3 regions of the Streptomyces cyslabdanicus genome follow, and region 3 is predicted to be linked to each of the others. Evidence: riboswitches for the same ligand, from Rfam matches in the RefSeq annotation. Region 3 holds a riboswitch; each other region holds the start of a gene.

Region 1 (4,515 bases), on a different contig from region 3:
TACTACGCGCCGAACAACGCCGTCCTGTCGGTCGTCGGTGACATCGACCCGGAGCAGACGCTCGCCTGGATCGAGAAGTACTTCGGCTCCATCGCGTCCCACGACGGCAAGCCCGAGCCCCGCGACGGCTCCCTGCCCGAGGTCATCGGCAGGCAGCGGCGCGAGGTCGTCAAGGAGGAGGTCCCGGCCCGCGCCCTGATGGCCGCCTACCGTCTGCCGCACGACGGCACGCGCGCGTCCGACGCGGCCGACCTGGCGCTCACCATCCTCGGCGGCGGCGAGTCCTCCCGGCTCTACAACCGGCTGGTGCGCCGCGACCGCACGGCCGTCGCGGCCGGCTTCGGACTGCTGCGGCTGGCCGGCGCGCCCTCCCTGGGCTGGCTGGACGTGAAGACCTCCGGCGACGTCGAGGTGCCCGTCATCGAGTCGGCCATCGACGAGGAGCTCGCCCGGTTCGCCGAACAGGGCCCGACGGCCGAGGAGATGGAGCGTGCCCAGGCCCAGCTGGAGCGCGAGTGGCTGGACCGCCTCGGCACGGTCGCCGGCCGCGCCGACGAACTGTGCCGCTACGCCGTCCTGTTCGGCGACCCGCAGCTCGCCCTGACCGCCGTCAAGCGCGTCCTGGAGGTGACGCCCGAGGAGGTCCAGGAGGTCGCCAAGTCCCGGCTGCGCCCCGACAACCGCGCGGTGCTCGTCTACGAGCCGACCGCCGCCGACGCGCAGGACGACGCCCAGGACGCGGACGCCGCGGCCACCGACGAGACCGAGGAGGCGGCGAAGTGACCGAGCTCGCCACGATGGAGTTCCACCCCCAGCCCCGGGCCGGCGCGGCCAAGCCGTGGGCGTTCCCCGCACCCGAGCGCGGGACGCTGGACAACGGCCTGACGGTGCTGCGCTGCCACCGCCCCGGCCAGCAGGTCGTCGCCGTCGAGGTACTGCTGGACGCACCCCTGGACGCGGAGCCGGCCGGCCTGGACGGCGTCGCCACGATCATGGCGCGCGCCTTCTCCGAGGGCACCGACCAGCACTCCGCCGAGGAGTTCGCCGCCGAGCTGGAGCGCGCGGGCGCCACCCTCGACGCGCACGCCGACCACCCCGGCGTACGGCTGAGCCTGGAAGTCCCCGCCTCCCGCCTGGCCAAGGGACTCGGCCTGCTGTCCGACGCCCTCAGGGCGCCCGCGTTCGCCGACAGCGAGGTCGAGCGACTGGTGCGCAACCGGCTCGACGAGATCCCGCACGAGCTGGCCAACCCGGCCCGCCGCGCCGCCAAGGAGCTGTCCAAGGAACTCTTCCCGGCCGACGCGCGCATGTCGCGTCCGCGCCAGGGCACCGAGGAGACGGTCGGCGCCATCGACGCGGCGGCCGTGCGCGCCTTCTACGACCGGCACGTGCGCCCGGCCACGGCCACCGCCGTGGTCGTCGGCGACCTCACCGGCGTCGACCTCGACGAGCTGCTGGGCCGGACCCTGGGCGCCTGGACCGCCTCGCCCGCCAAGCCGCGGCCCGTGCCGCCGGTGACCGCCGACGACACCGGCCGCGTGGTCATCGTGGACCGGCCCGGCGCCGTCCAGACGCAGCTGCTCATCGGCCGGATCGGCCCCGACCGGCACGCCCGCGTGTGGCCCGCCCAGGTGCTCGGCACCTACTGCCTCGGCGGCACCCTCACCTCCCGCCTGGACCGCGTCCTGCGCGAGGAGAAGGGATACACCTACGGGGTGCGGGCGTTCGGTCAGGTGCTGCGGTCGGCCCCCGACGGGTCGGGCGCCGCGATGCTCGCCATCAGCGGCTCGGTCGACACCCCGAACACCGGCCCGGCCCTGGACGACCTGTTCACGGTGTTGCGCAAGCTCGCCGCGGAGGGCCTCACCGACCCCGAGCGGGACGTCGCCGTGCAGAACCTCGTCGGTGTGGCGCCGCTGAAGTACGAGACGGCGGCCGCCGTGGCCGGCACGCTGGCCGACCAGGTCGAGCAGCACCTGCCCGACGACTACCAGGCGACGCTCTACCAGCAGCTCGCCGCGACCGGCACGGTGGAGGCCACCGCGGCCGTCGTCAACGCGTTCCCGGTGGACCGTCTGGTGACGGTCCTCGTCGGTGACGCGGCGCAGATCAAGGAGCCCGTCGAGGCCCTGGGCGTCGGCCGGGTCGTCGTCGTCACGGCCGAGTAGAGGCCCGCCTCGCCACCGCCGAGCGCGGCGAGGGGCACACGCGCGCATGGGGCCCTGGTGACCGAAACGTCACCAGGGCCCTGCGTTGTCCTGAAGTTGTCCGAATTGAGGGGGAGGTTGCCTGTCTGCCCTGTGGTGTGCGCTACAAAACATCTGATCCGTTTGGGGATTGAAAGCGGTCCCGTCTAGCGTCGGTCCGGCTGTTCGTCGGGCAGTGCGCCGCGTCCGCGGCACCGGACAGTCATCGCCGAGTCCCCGTACGGCGCGAGCCAGGGGAGCCGGGGACCCACCGTCCCTGGGGTGAATCGGCCGTCCGCGCGCGACGCGCGGGGCCGTAGGAGACCTTCCTGCTCCGAACCCGTCAGCTAACCCGGTAGGCGACAGGGAAGGAAAGGACCCACGTCTCCATGGCGTTCACCCGCGCCGCCGGGAAGCACCGACGGCCGAGCCGGATGCACCGCACCACCGCCCGCGCGGCGGGCGTCGCGGCCCTGGCCACCACCGGTGTCATCGGCACGCTCACCGCCCCGGCCCTCGCCGCCGACGTTCCCGCCCTCGAGGACACCGGCCTCACCCCGGTAGTCACCCTCGGCGACAGCGTCGCCGCGAAGATCGAGGCCCAGGCCGTCGCCCAGCACCGGGCCGCCGCGCGCAAGCAGGCCGAGGCGGCCGCGCGCAAGAAGGCCGCGGAGCGGGCGGCGAAGGAGCGCGAGGCCAAGGCCCGCGCCGCCCGCGAGGCCGAGCGCAAGCGCCTCAACGCCTTCGTGGCGCCGATCCTCGACTCCTACATATCGACCGGCTACCGGGTCGGTGGCTCCCTGTGGTCCTCCGGCACCCACACCGGTGTCGACTTCCACGCCGCGAGCGGCACCCCCGTCCACGCGGTCGGCCTCGGCACCGTCGTCGACGCCGGCTGGGGCGGCGCGTACGGCAACCAGGTCGTGATCAGGATGGCCGACGGCATGTACACCCAGTACGGGCACCTGTCGTCCATCGCGGTCTCGGTGGGCCAGCGGGTCGTCCCGGGCCAGCGGATCGGCCTGTCCGGCGCGACCGGCAACGTCACCGGACCGCACCTGCACTTCGAGGCCCGTACGACCCCGGACTACGGCTCCGACGTCGACCCCGTGGCCTACCTCCGCAAGCACGGCGTCCACGTCTGATTCCCTGCGCCGACGCGGCGAAGCCGTGCCACCCGGACGGGGCGGCACGGCTTCGGTGCTTCACCGGTCCTGCCGGTCAGACCGTCTCGGGAAGCTCCTCGAGCCCCTCGGCGACCAGCTTGGCCAGCCGGTCCAGCGCGGCGTCCGCGCCGTCGGCGTCGGAGGCCAGGACGATCTCCTCGCCGCCCTCGGCGCCGAGGCCGAGCACGGCCAGCATGGAGGCCGCGTTGACGGGCGTGCCGTCGGCCTTGGCGATCGTCACGGGGATGCCTGCGGCCGTGGCGGCCCGGACGAAGATGGAGGCGGGGCGGGCGTGGAGACCCTCGGCCCAGCCGACGTTGACGCGGCGCTCAGCCATGTGTTGCTGCCCTTCAGGTGATCAGGGTTGTCTAGACCAGTTTTCCATATGTGGAACAGGTCCGGAGCGGCGCGTGCGCCGCTCCGGGTGGCATCGGACCGCGGCCTCGGTCCGATGGGTGTCCTCCACAGACTGCCTCGCGCCGCTGTCGGACGCGAGCCGTACGCTGGGGCGCATGCAGACCTCGCCGGACCGGCACGAGTACCCCGCCCACTGGGAGGCCGACGTGGTGCTGCGCGACGGCGGCACCGCGAGGATCCGCCCCATCACCGCCGACGACGCCGACCGTCTGGTCAGCTTCTACGAACAGGTGTCGGACGAGTCCAAGTATTACCGCTTCTTCGCGCCCTACCCGCGTCTGTCCGCGAAGGACGTCCACCGCTTCACGCACCACGACTTCGTGGATCGGGTGGGACTCGCGGCCACGGTCGGCGGCGAGTTCATCGCCACCGTACGCTACGACCGCGTCGGCGTGGACGGCATGCCCGCCTCGGCGCCCTCCGACGAGGCCGAGGTCGCCTTCCTGGTGCAGGACGCCCACCAGGGACGCGGGGTCGCCTCCGCGCTCCTTGAGCACATCGCGGCCGTCGCCCGCGAGCGTGGCATCCGCCGCTTCACCGCCGAGGTGCTTCCGGCCAACACCAAGATGATCAAGGTGTTCACGGACGCCGGGTACACCCAGAAGCGCAGCTTCGAGGACGGCGTCGTACGCCTGGAGTTCGACCTCGAGCCGACCGACCGCTCGCTGGCCGTACAGCGCGCACGGGAGCAGCGGGCCGAGGGGCGGTCGGTACGGCGGCTCCTGGCGCCCGGCTCGGTCGCCGTC
Region 2 (4,515 bases), on a different contig from region 3:
AAGGCGTTCACCCCGCGCCGCGTCGCCGAGTTCGCCCCGCGGGTGCAGGAGCTGGCCGACGGACTCATCGACGGGTTCGCCGGGCGTGGCACCGCCGACCTCATCCACGAGTTCGCCTTCCCCCTCCCCATCTACGCCATCTGCGACCTGCTGGGCGTCCCCCGCGAGGACCAGGACGACTTCCGGGACTGGGCGGCCATGATGATCCGACACGGCAAGGGCCCGCGCGGCGGGGTCGCCCGCTCGGTGAAGATGATGCGCGGCTATCTCGCGGACCTCATCCACCGCAAGCGCGAGGCGCTCCCGGCCGAGCCCGCCCTCGGCGAGGACCTCATCTCCGCTCTCATCCGCGCTTCCGACCACGGCGAGCACCTCACCGAGAACGAGGCCGCCGCCATGGCCTTCATCCTCCTGTTCGCCGGTTTCGAGACCACCGTCAACCTCATCGGCAACGGCACCTACGCCCTGCTCACCCATCCCGAGCAGCGGGACCTGCTCCAGCGGTCCCTCGCCGAGGGGGACGACGACCTGCTGGAGACGGGCGTGGAGGAACTCCTGCGCTACGACGGACCGGTGGAACTGGCCACCTGGCGCTACGCCACCGGGCCGCTCACCATCGGCGGGCAGGACATCGCCCCCGGCGATCCGGTCCTCGTCGTCCTCGCCGCCGCCGACCGGGACCCGGAGAGGTTCGCCGGACCCGACGTCCTGGATCTCGCGCGGCGTGACAATCAGCACGTCGGCTACGGACACGGCATCCACTACTGCCTCGGCGCACCGCTCGCCCGTCTGGAGGGCCAGACCGCGCTGGCCACCCTCCTCACCCGGCTCCCCGACCTTCAACTGGACACAGATCCAGCCGACTTGCGCTGGCGCGGTGGGCTCATCATGCGCGGACTGCGGACGCTGCCAGTGCGGTTCACCCCCGGTCGGTAAGTCGGAGGGAAGTCGGACAAGGCCGGAAAAGGCGCCTGCCGCCGCACCGCGCCTACCCACTGACGGCCACGAAGATGACACCCGCTCAACTGTGTGATCTTCACGTGATCTGTGCGGCATGAACTTGTGACAAGCGATCGTCAGCCGCTACTTTCACCCATCGGCGTGGCACCGAGCCCCGGTCGCCGCGCCGGTCAACGCTGTCGCACGAAAGGTCTCCGTATGCTCTCCGGGAACGGCCGTCACCGTCGGCCCCGTCAGGCTCCGGCCCTCCTCGTCGCCGCCGGAGTGACCGGATCCGCCATCGCCATCCCGCTGATCGGCGCCGGCGCCGCCAGCGCGGCCGACGGCGGCGCGTGGAACAAGGTGGCCAAGTGCGAAAGTGGCGGCGCCTGGAGCGCCAACACCGGCAACGGCTTCTACGGCGGCCTGCAACTGACGCAGGACGACTGGGAGAAGTACGGCGGCCTCGACTACGCTCCGAGTGCCGACCAGGCCAGCCGGTCCCAGCAGATAGCCGTGGCGGAGAAGCTGCTCGCCGACAAGGGCCCCGGTGTCTGGCCGACGTGCGGGCTGCTCTCCGGGCTCAGCAAGAAGTCCGGGGCGGCGAAGGTCGACACCGGCGTGGGTGATTCGTCTGGATCTTCCGACTCCTCCCGAAACTCCATCACGGACGACCTCGGTCTGACCGACTCGTCGCAGGCGTCGACCGGATCGACCGATTCCGTCGACTCGTCCGGCTCGCACGGCTCCTCGGACACCGATCCCGCATCGGTCGACCCCTCCGGCTCGCCGACCGCCTCCCCCGGCGCGTCCTCCCCTTCGCCGACTTCGCCCGCCAAGAAGGGCAAGCCGGGCAAGTCCGACACGTCCCCCGATGTCACGGCAAGCGGGTCCCAGTCGCCTGACGCCTCGCCCTCGTTCGCGCCGGAGACGGGCGAAACGGACAAGTCGTGGCAGGCCGGCGGCACTTCGGCCCTCGTCGACACGGGAGCGCTCGGTTCCGGACGGCATCGCGGCGGCAGTGCCGTCGAGGACTCGGCCGGCGGGCATGCCGTGGCGTCCTCCGGTCGCCACGCCGTCCGCGCCGACAGCTCCTACATCGTCCGCTCCGGCGACTCGCTCGAGTCCATCGCCGACTCCCTCGGCCTCCAGGGCGGATGGGACGCGCTGTATGCCGCGAACAAGAGGGCGATCGGCTCCGACCCGAACCACATCACTGCCGGTCAGACCCTGATTGTCCCTGCCGAAACGCCCCAAAACTAGCGGGAGTTCACGTCACACTTCGCACCGAATGTCCCATTCGACGAAAGTGTGGGATGAGTCTCAGAAGCCCTGATCGTCTTTGGAATTCGGCGGAGCGCATGCCTACGGTCGTGACCGCTCGTCACCGCGAGCCCCGGCTGCCGCAACGCCGAATCCTGCCAGCGGCCGCACGGGAACAGTCGTCGCGTCAAGCGCCGTGGGCAGGAGCGGGGGACCCAAGGTAAGTGCCGCGCCGGGCAGTTGACCGGAGCGGCTAGGGGTGGAGCCGTGCCTCACGCGAGAGGCACGGCCGGGCAACTCATCCGGCCCGAACCCGACAGCTCACCTCGCAGGCGTCGGTGAGGGGATCCTCCATGCTGTTCTCCAGCAAGGGCAAGCACCGCCATACGTCCAGGGCCACCCGTGTCATCGTGCTCGCCGGTGTCGCCGGCGCCGCCGTCGCCGCCCCGCTGATGGCGGTCGGCGAGGCCTCCGCCGCCACCGCCTCCGAGTGGGACGCGGTCGCCCAGTGCGAGTCCGGTGGCAACTGGTCCATCAACACCGGCAACGGCTTCTACGGCGGCCTCCAGTTCACCAACTCCACCTGGGCCGCGTACGGCGGTTCCGCCTACGCGTCGCGCGCCGACCTGGCCTCCAAGTCGCAGCAGATAGCCGTCGCCGAGAAGGTCCTCGCGGGCCAGGGCAAGGGTGCCTGGCCGGTCTGCGGCAAGGGCCTGTCCGGCGCCGCCTACACCGGCAGCGCCCCCGCGGCCCCGTCCTCCTCGTCGGCCTCGTCGTCCTCCTCGTCGTCGAACGGCGGCTCCACCGGGAGCGCCGGCGACCGCTCGACCGAGCAGCAGGCCGCCAACCGCTCCGCGACGCGTCCGGCCCCGACCAAGACCGTCACCACGCCCACCGGCAAGAAGGTCGAGAAGGGCGACGGCGAGTACAAGGTGGTCTCCGGCGACACCCTCAGCTCCATCGCCGCGACCCACCAGGTCCAGGGCGGTTGGCAGAAGCTGTTCGAGCTGAACAAGGACATCGTCGACAACGCCGACCTCATCTACCCGGGCCAGCAGCTCCACCTCAAGTAAGGGCCCGTTCCGCCCCCATGGGCTCCCCGCCCCGGCGTGTTCCCCCCTACGCGCCGGGGCGGGGTTTTTCGCCTCCCGGCCGGCGGGTCGTTCCCGAACCTTCCCCTCCCCTTTGTTCCGAGCGGGAACAATGGGTACCGTCACCCTGTCCAGGAGGCGGTCGGTCGGCCGGTCGCCGCCCCGGGACGGTTAGGCTCTAGTCGCAAGGCTCACGCCCCGCACTTCCAGCGTCACATCCCAGAAGGAGATGCTCGTGCCGTCCATCGACGTCGTCGTAGCCCGGGAAATCCTGGACTCCCGAGGCAACCCCACGGTCGAGGTCGAGGTCGGCCTCGACGATGGCAGCACCGGTCGTGCCGCCGTCCCCTCCGGCGCCTCCACCGGTGCCTTCGAGGCCATCGAGCTCCGTGACGGCGACCCCAATCGCTACCAGGGCAAGGGCGTCGAGAAGGCCGTCCTGGCCGTCATCGAGCAGATCGGCCCCGAGCTGGTCGGCTACGACGCCACCGAGCAGCGCCTGATCGACCAGGCCATGTTCGACCTGGACGCCACCGACAACAAGGGCTCGCTGGGCGCCAACGCCATCCTCGGCGTCTCCCTCGCCGTCGCCCACGCCGCCTCCGAGGCTTCGGACCTGCCGCTCTTCCGCTACCTGGGCGGTCCGAACGCGCACCTGCTGCCGGTGCCGATGATGAACATCCTGAACGGCGGCTCGCACGCCGACTCCAACGTGGACATCCAGGAGTTCATGATCGCCCCGATCGGCGCGGAGTCCTTCTCCGAGGCCCTGCGGTGGGGCACCGAGGTCTACCACACCCTGAAGAAGGTCCTGAAGAGCAAGGGCCTGTCCACCGGTCTCGGCGACGAGGGCGGCTTCGCCCCGAACCTCGGCTCCAACCGCGAGGCCCTCGACCTCATCCTCGAGGCGGTCAAGGAGGCCGGCTACGCCCCCGGCGAGCAGATCGCCCTCGCGCTCGACGTCGCCGCCTCCGAGTTCTACAAGGACGGCAAGTACCTCTTCGAGGGCAAGGAGCGCTCCGCCGCCGAGATGACGGAGTACTACGAGGAGCTCGTCGCGGCCTACCCGCTCGTCTCCATCGAGGACCCGCTGTTCGAGGACGACTGGGCCGGCTGGAAGGTCATCACGGACAAGCTCGGCGACAAGGTCCAGCTCGTCGGCGACGACCTCTTCGTCACCAACCCCGAGCGCCTCGCCCGCGGTATCGAGGAGGGCGCCGCC
Region 3 (4,515 bases):
CGCGCTCCGGGGCCCCTTCCTCTTCCCGCCCGTCGCCCCCTGCCTGCCGCGCCGTCTGGCCAGCAAGCAGGGCCTGCACGAACTGTGCGTGGAGCACGGCATCCCGAGCCCCGCGGCCGCCTTCCCGCAGTCGTACGACGACATCGTGGCGTTCGCCGAGAAGACCCGCTTCCCGGTGGTGGCCAAGAACCGCGAGGCGTTCGTGCGGCGCAGCAGCCCCGCGGTGAACGGCACCACGAGGATCAACACCCGCGAAGGCCTGCTGGCCCTGGCGCGCGACTGGGGCGAGCGGCCCGGCGTGATCCTCCAGGAGTACCTGCCGCGGGAGGAGGCCGAGGACTGGATCGTGCACGCCTACTTCGACCGGGACTCCACGCCGCTGGCGATGTTCACCGGTGTCAAGGTCCGCTCCTGGCCGCCGCACGCGGGTATGACGGCGAACGCGTACGTCGTCGACAACCCGGAACTCGCCGACCTCGCCGCACGGTTCATCAAGCAGATCGGCTTCACCGGCATCGTCGACCTCGACCTGCGTTACGACCGGCGCGACGGGCAGTACAAGCTCCTCGACTTCAATCCGCGGATGGGCGCGCAGTTCCGGCTCTTCGAGAGCGGGTCGGGCGTGGACGTCGTACGGGCCATGCACCTGGACCTGACCGGCCGCCCCGTTCCGGAGGGCGGGCAGCGCGCCGGCCACCGGTATGTCGTGGAGAACATCGACCTGCCCGCCCTCCTCGCCTACCGCCGCAGCGGCTACACGACGCCGCACGCGCCGGCGAGGGCGAGCGGCACGGAGCTGGCCTGGTTCGCGGGGGACGACCCGTTGCCGTTCGTCACGATGCTCGCGCGCTTCGTGCGGCCGGGCGCCCGGCACCTCTATCAGCTGTGGCGGACCAACCGACGCGGCGGCGCGACGGCCGGCCGGCCGTCCTGCGGCGACCCACGGTTGAGCGCCACCTCGCCGGTCACGCTCAAGGACCCTCATCAGTAAGGGAGTTGGAGGGAGGGGAGCCGGGAACGCGGTGACCGCCGCGGTGGTCCGGCTCCGGTCGAGTCGGCGGGCCGGGGCATCCGTATTCTCTGATCATGGCCGCCCTCGCATTCGACCTCATCGCCACCGACCTGGACGGAACGCTGCTGCGCGGCGACGACACCGTCTCCGAGCGGTCCCTCACCGCGCTCGCGAGGGCGGCGGCCGCCGGTGCCCGGCACCTCGTGGTGACCGGACGGCCGGCGCCGAGGGTGCGGGAACTGCTCGGCGTCCTCGGCACCACGGGACTCGCGGTGTGCGGTCAGGGCGCACAGCTCTACGACGCCGGCAGCGACCGCCTGCTGTGGTCGGTCACCCTGGACCGGGAACAGGCCGAGACCGCGCTCGGCAAGATCGAGGCGGAGGTGGGGGAGGTGTACGCCGCGGTCGACCAGGACGGGGCCGAGGGGCTCACGCTCATCGAGCCGGGGTACCTCATGCCGCACCCGGCGCTGCCCGCCGTACGGGTCGAACGGCGCGACGACCTGTGGCGCGCGCCCATCAGCAAGGTGCTGCTGCGCCACCCGGTGCTGTCCGACGACGAGCTGGCGGCGGCGGCCCGCGGCGCGGTGGGCTCCCTCGCCACCGTCACCATGTCGGGACCCGGGACCGTCGAACTCCAGCCCTGCGGCATCACCAAGGCGACCGGACTGGCGCTGGCCGCCGAACACCTGGGACTGGGCCGCGAGCGCGCCCTCGCCTTCGGCGACATGCCCAACGACATCCCGATGTTCCGGTGGGCCGCCCGGGGGGTCGCCATGGCCAACGCCCACCCCGAGCTCAAGGCGGTGGCCGACGAGGTCACGACGTCGAACGAGGACGACGGCATCGCCGTCGTCCTCGAACGATTGCTTGGCTAGCCGGTGTGCGGGCCGGCAGCGGACCTGTCAGTAGGCGCTGTAGACGTTGTCCATCGAGCCGTACCGCTTGGCCGCGTAGTTGCAGGCGGCCGTGATGTTGGCGACCGGGTCGTAGATGTCCCACGACGTGCCGTTCACGTGGTAGGCCCTGAAGGTCGGGTCGATGACCTGGAGCAGGCCCTTGGACGGGATGCCCTTGGCCGCGTTGGAGTCCCAGAGGTTGATGGCCCGCGGGTTGCCGGAGGACTCGCGGATGATGTTGCGGTAGATGCCGTTGTAGGAGCCCGGGATGCCCTTCTCGGCCATGACCTGGAGGGAGGCCCGGATCCAGCCGTCGAGGTTGTTCGGGTAGCCGAGGTTCGAGGCCGTCTTGAGGGTGGTCACGTTGGACGAGACCGGGGTCGCGGCGGACGCGGTCGTCGCGCCGAGCAGCGGCACGGCGAGGACGGCTGCGCCGGTGCCGGTGACGGCGAGGGCGCGAACGAGGCGGGCGGTACGGGTAGAGCGGCGCTGACCGTTTGCAGGCATGGGGGTGTTCCTCTCCGTCGCCTGCGAGGTGAGCTGTCGGGTTCGGGCGGGGAGGTGCCCGGCCGCGCCCCGAAAGGCGCGGCTTCACCCCGAGCCGTTCCGGCGCGGCGTACGACGTAGGACGTACGAGCCCGGCCCGGCGACTTACCTGGGTCCCCCGCTCCTGCCATGGTTCGTTCGGTCGTTGGGGTTACGGGCGGCGGCAGGATTCGGCGTTCCGCCCGATGGCCGGGAACGTATGCGAGACCAGATGTCCCGAACAAGTGCCGGAATCACACATCGCACTATTTGACCTTGGTCCGGCGTGTATGTGGTGCTTGATCCTTTGTGGCTGCCAGGGTTCAACTCGGCTGCGCGTAAAGGCAATGTGAAGGAGTGCGAGGGGTGACGTGAACGGAGGGCGGCGTGACCCAACTCACGGGGTGGGCGCCTGACGGGCAATTACCACTAAAGAGAATTGAAACCCCAATAGGGGCAAATCGGACCGCATGGGTGAGCGCGGAGGGAGCTGTGGGGCGGGTGCGTGACGGTGGTCACGTCGGGTGATGTGCCCTGGCCCGTATAGGTGGGCGATATCGGTGATCGAAACGTGACCGGATACGCTGACTTGAGTGAGGGCAGCGACCTATCGACAAACCGTGTAATCCCAGCAGACACCAGCAGACAGGAGACCCCTCGTGACCGTCGTCGGGCCATTCGGGCTGACCGTGCGGGACCAGGCTCTCGAAGCCGATGTCCAGGCCGGATTGGCGGCTGTCGAGGAAGGGCTGCTCGAAGCCACCAAGAGCGAGGTCCCGTTCATCACGGGGGCCGCCCAGCACCTCGTCAGGGCTGGTGGGAAGCGGTTCCGGCCGCTGCTCGTGATGCTCGCGTCCCAGTTCGGGGACCGGTACGCGCCGGGGATCGTGCCGTCGGCCGTGGTGGTGGAGCTGACCCACCTGGCGACCCTCTACCACGACGACGTGATGGACGAGGCCGCCGTGCGTCGCGGGGTGGCCAGCGCCAACACCCGCTGGGGCAACTCCGTCGCGGTCCTGACCGGCGACTTCCTGTTCGCCCGGGCCTCGCAGATCCTCGCCGACCTCGGCCCGGAGGCCGTGCGGGTGCAGGCCGTGGCGTTCGAGCGGCTGGTCACCGGGCAGATCCTGGAGACCGCCGGGCCGCAGGACGGCCGGGACCCGGTCGACCACTACCTGGACGTGCTGGGCGGCAAGACCGGATCGCTGGTGGCGGTGTCGTGCCGGTTCGGCGCGATGATGTCCGGCGCCGACGAGACGGTCGTGGACGTGCTGACGCAGTACGGCGAGCGGCTGGGCGTCGCCTTCCAGCTGGCGGACGACGTCCTGGACATCGCCTCCGACTCGCACGAGTCGGGCAAGACGCCCGGCACCGATCTGCGCGAGGGCATCGCCACGCTGCCGGTGCTGCGGCTGCGCGAGCGCGCGGCCCGGCTGGGGCTGCCCGAGGACATCGCCCTGTGCGAGCTGCTGGACTCCGACCTGACCGACGACGCGCGGCACGCTCAGGCGCTGGCGGCACTGCGGGTGCACCCGGCGCTGGAACAGGCCCGCCGGGACACCGTGCGCTACGCCGAGGAGGCGCGGGCCGCGCTGGCGCCGCTGCGGGAGTGCGACGCGAAGGCCGCGCTGCTCCAGCTCTGCGACGCCGTGGTGCACCGGGCCGGCTGACGCCTGTCCGGCTCCGCGACCTCACCGGACACCCCCGCCGGACACCCCCGCCGGGCGGCCCCTTCGAGCGGCGTTCTCCACCCTGACCCCTACGGGGTGGGGGAGGCGTCGCCCTTCGCGTGTCATACCGCAGGCGTACACGGAGTTGGCTCCGCGGTCTGACGCTTTCACCCGGCCGATTTGGTCAGATGGACACCACGGACCACACACCACTCCTCACCGATCTGGGTGAGAATGGCGGCTGAGGGTGACATCCCCGTGCAGAAGGACAGCCGCCGCCGAAGACGGAGGTAGGGCACACATGGCACCGAACGGATCCGAAGCCGACGACCTGCGCGCGGGGCGCCGCAAGGCCGCGCGCTACGTCGTCCCGGTCACGGTGGTGGGGGTGGCGGCGGCGACCATCGGG

What was found. A riboswitch is a leader RNA that binds a small molecule or an ion and turns the genes downstream of it on or off. The one in region 3 is predicted to bind cyclic di-AMP.
Region 1: another riboswitch for cyclic di-AMP. It lies ahead of ACTYVM_RS28620 (M23 family metallopeptidase); the one in region 3 lies ahead of ACTYVM_RS25565 (transglycosylase SLT domain-containing protein).
Region 2: another riboswitch for cyclic di-AMP. It lies ahead of ACTYVM_RS20125 (transglycosylase family protein); the one in region 3 lies ahead of ACTYVM_RS25565 (transglycosylase SLT domain-containing protein).

Annotation. Positions count from the first base shown of each region.
Region 1 is NZ_JBQRUW010000050.1:56,179-60,693, forward strand. Features, by position in the region: gene ACTYVM_RS28610 (M16 family metallopeptidase) at 1-783, shown strand, start outside; gene ACTYVM_RS28615 (M16 family metallopeptidase) at 780-2,168, shown strand; cyclic di-AMP (ydaO/yuaA leader) riboswitch at 2,404-2,563, shown strand; gene ACTYVM_RS28620 (M23 family metallopeptidase) at 2,576-3,331, shown strand; gene ACTYVM_RS28625 (HPr family phosphocarrier protein) at 3,408-3,689, opposite strand; gene ACTYVM_RS28630 (GNAT family N-acetyltransferase) at 3,865-4,515, shown strand, end outside.
Region 2 is NZ_JBQRUW010000034.1:8,731-13,245, forward strand. Features, by position in the region: gene ACTYVM_RS20115 (cytochrome P450 family protein) at 1-936, shown strand, start outside; gene ACTYVM_RS20120 (transglycosylase family protein) at 1,159-2,202, shown strand; cyclic di-AMP (ydaO/yuaA leader) riboswitch at 2,385-2,552, shown strand; gene ACTYVM_RS20125 (transglycosylase family protein) at 2,556-3,275, shown strand; gene eno (phosphopyruvate hydratase) at 3,523-4,515, shown strand, end outside.
Region 3 is NZ_JBQRUW010000043.1:10,675-15,189, reverse strand. Features, by position in the region: gene ACTYVM_RS25575 (carboxylate--amine ligase) at 1-991, shown strand, start outside; gene ACTYVM_RS25570 (HAD family hydrolase) at 1,087-1,890, shown strand; gene ACTYVM_RS25565 (transglycosylase SLT domain-containing protein) at 1,918-2,418, opposite strand; cyclic di-AMP (ydaO/yuaA leader) riboswitch at 2,424-2,611, opposite strand; gene ACTYVM_RS25560 (polyprenyl synthetase family protein) at 3,096-4,106, shown strand; gene ACTYVM_RS25555 (LolA family protein) at 4,408-4,515, shown strand, end outside.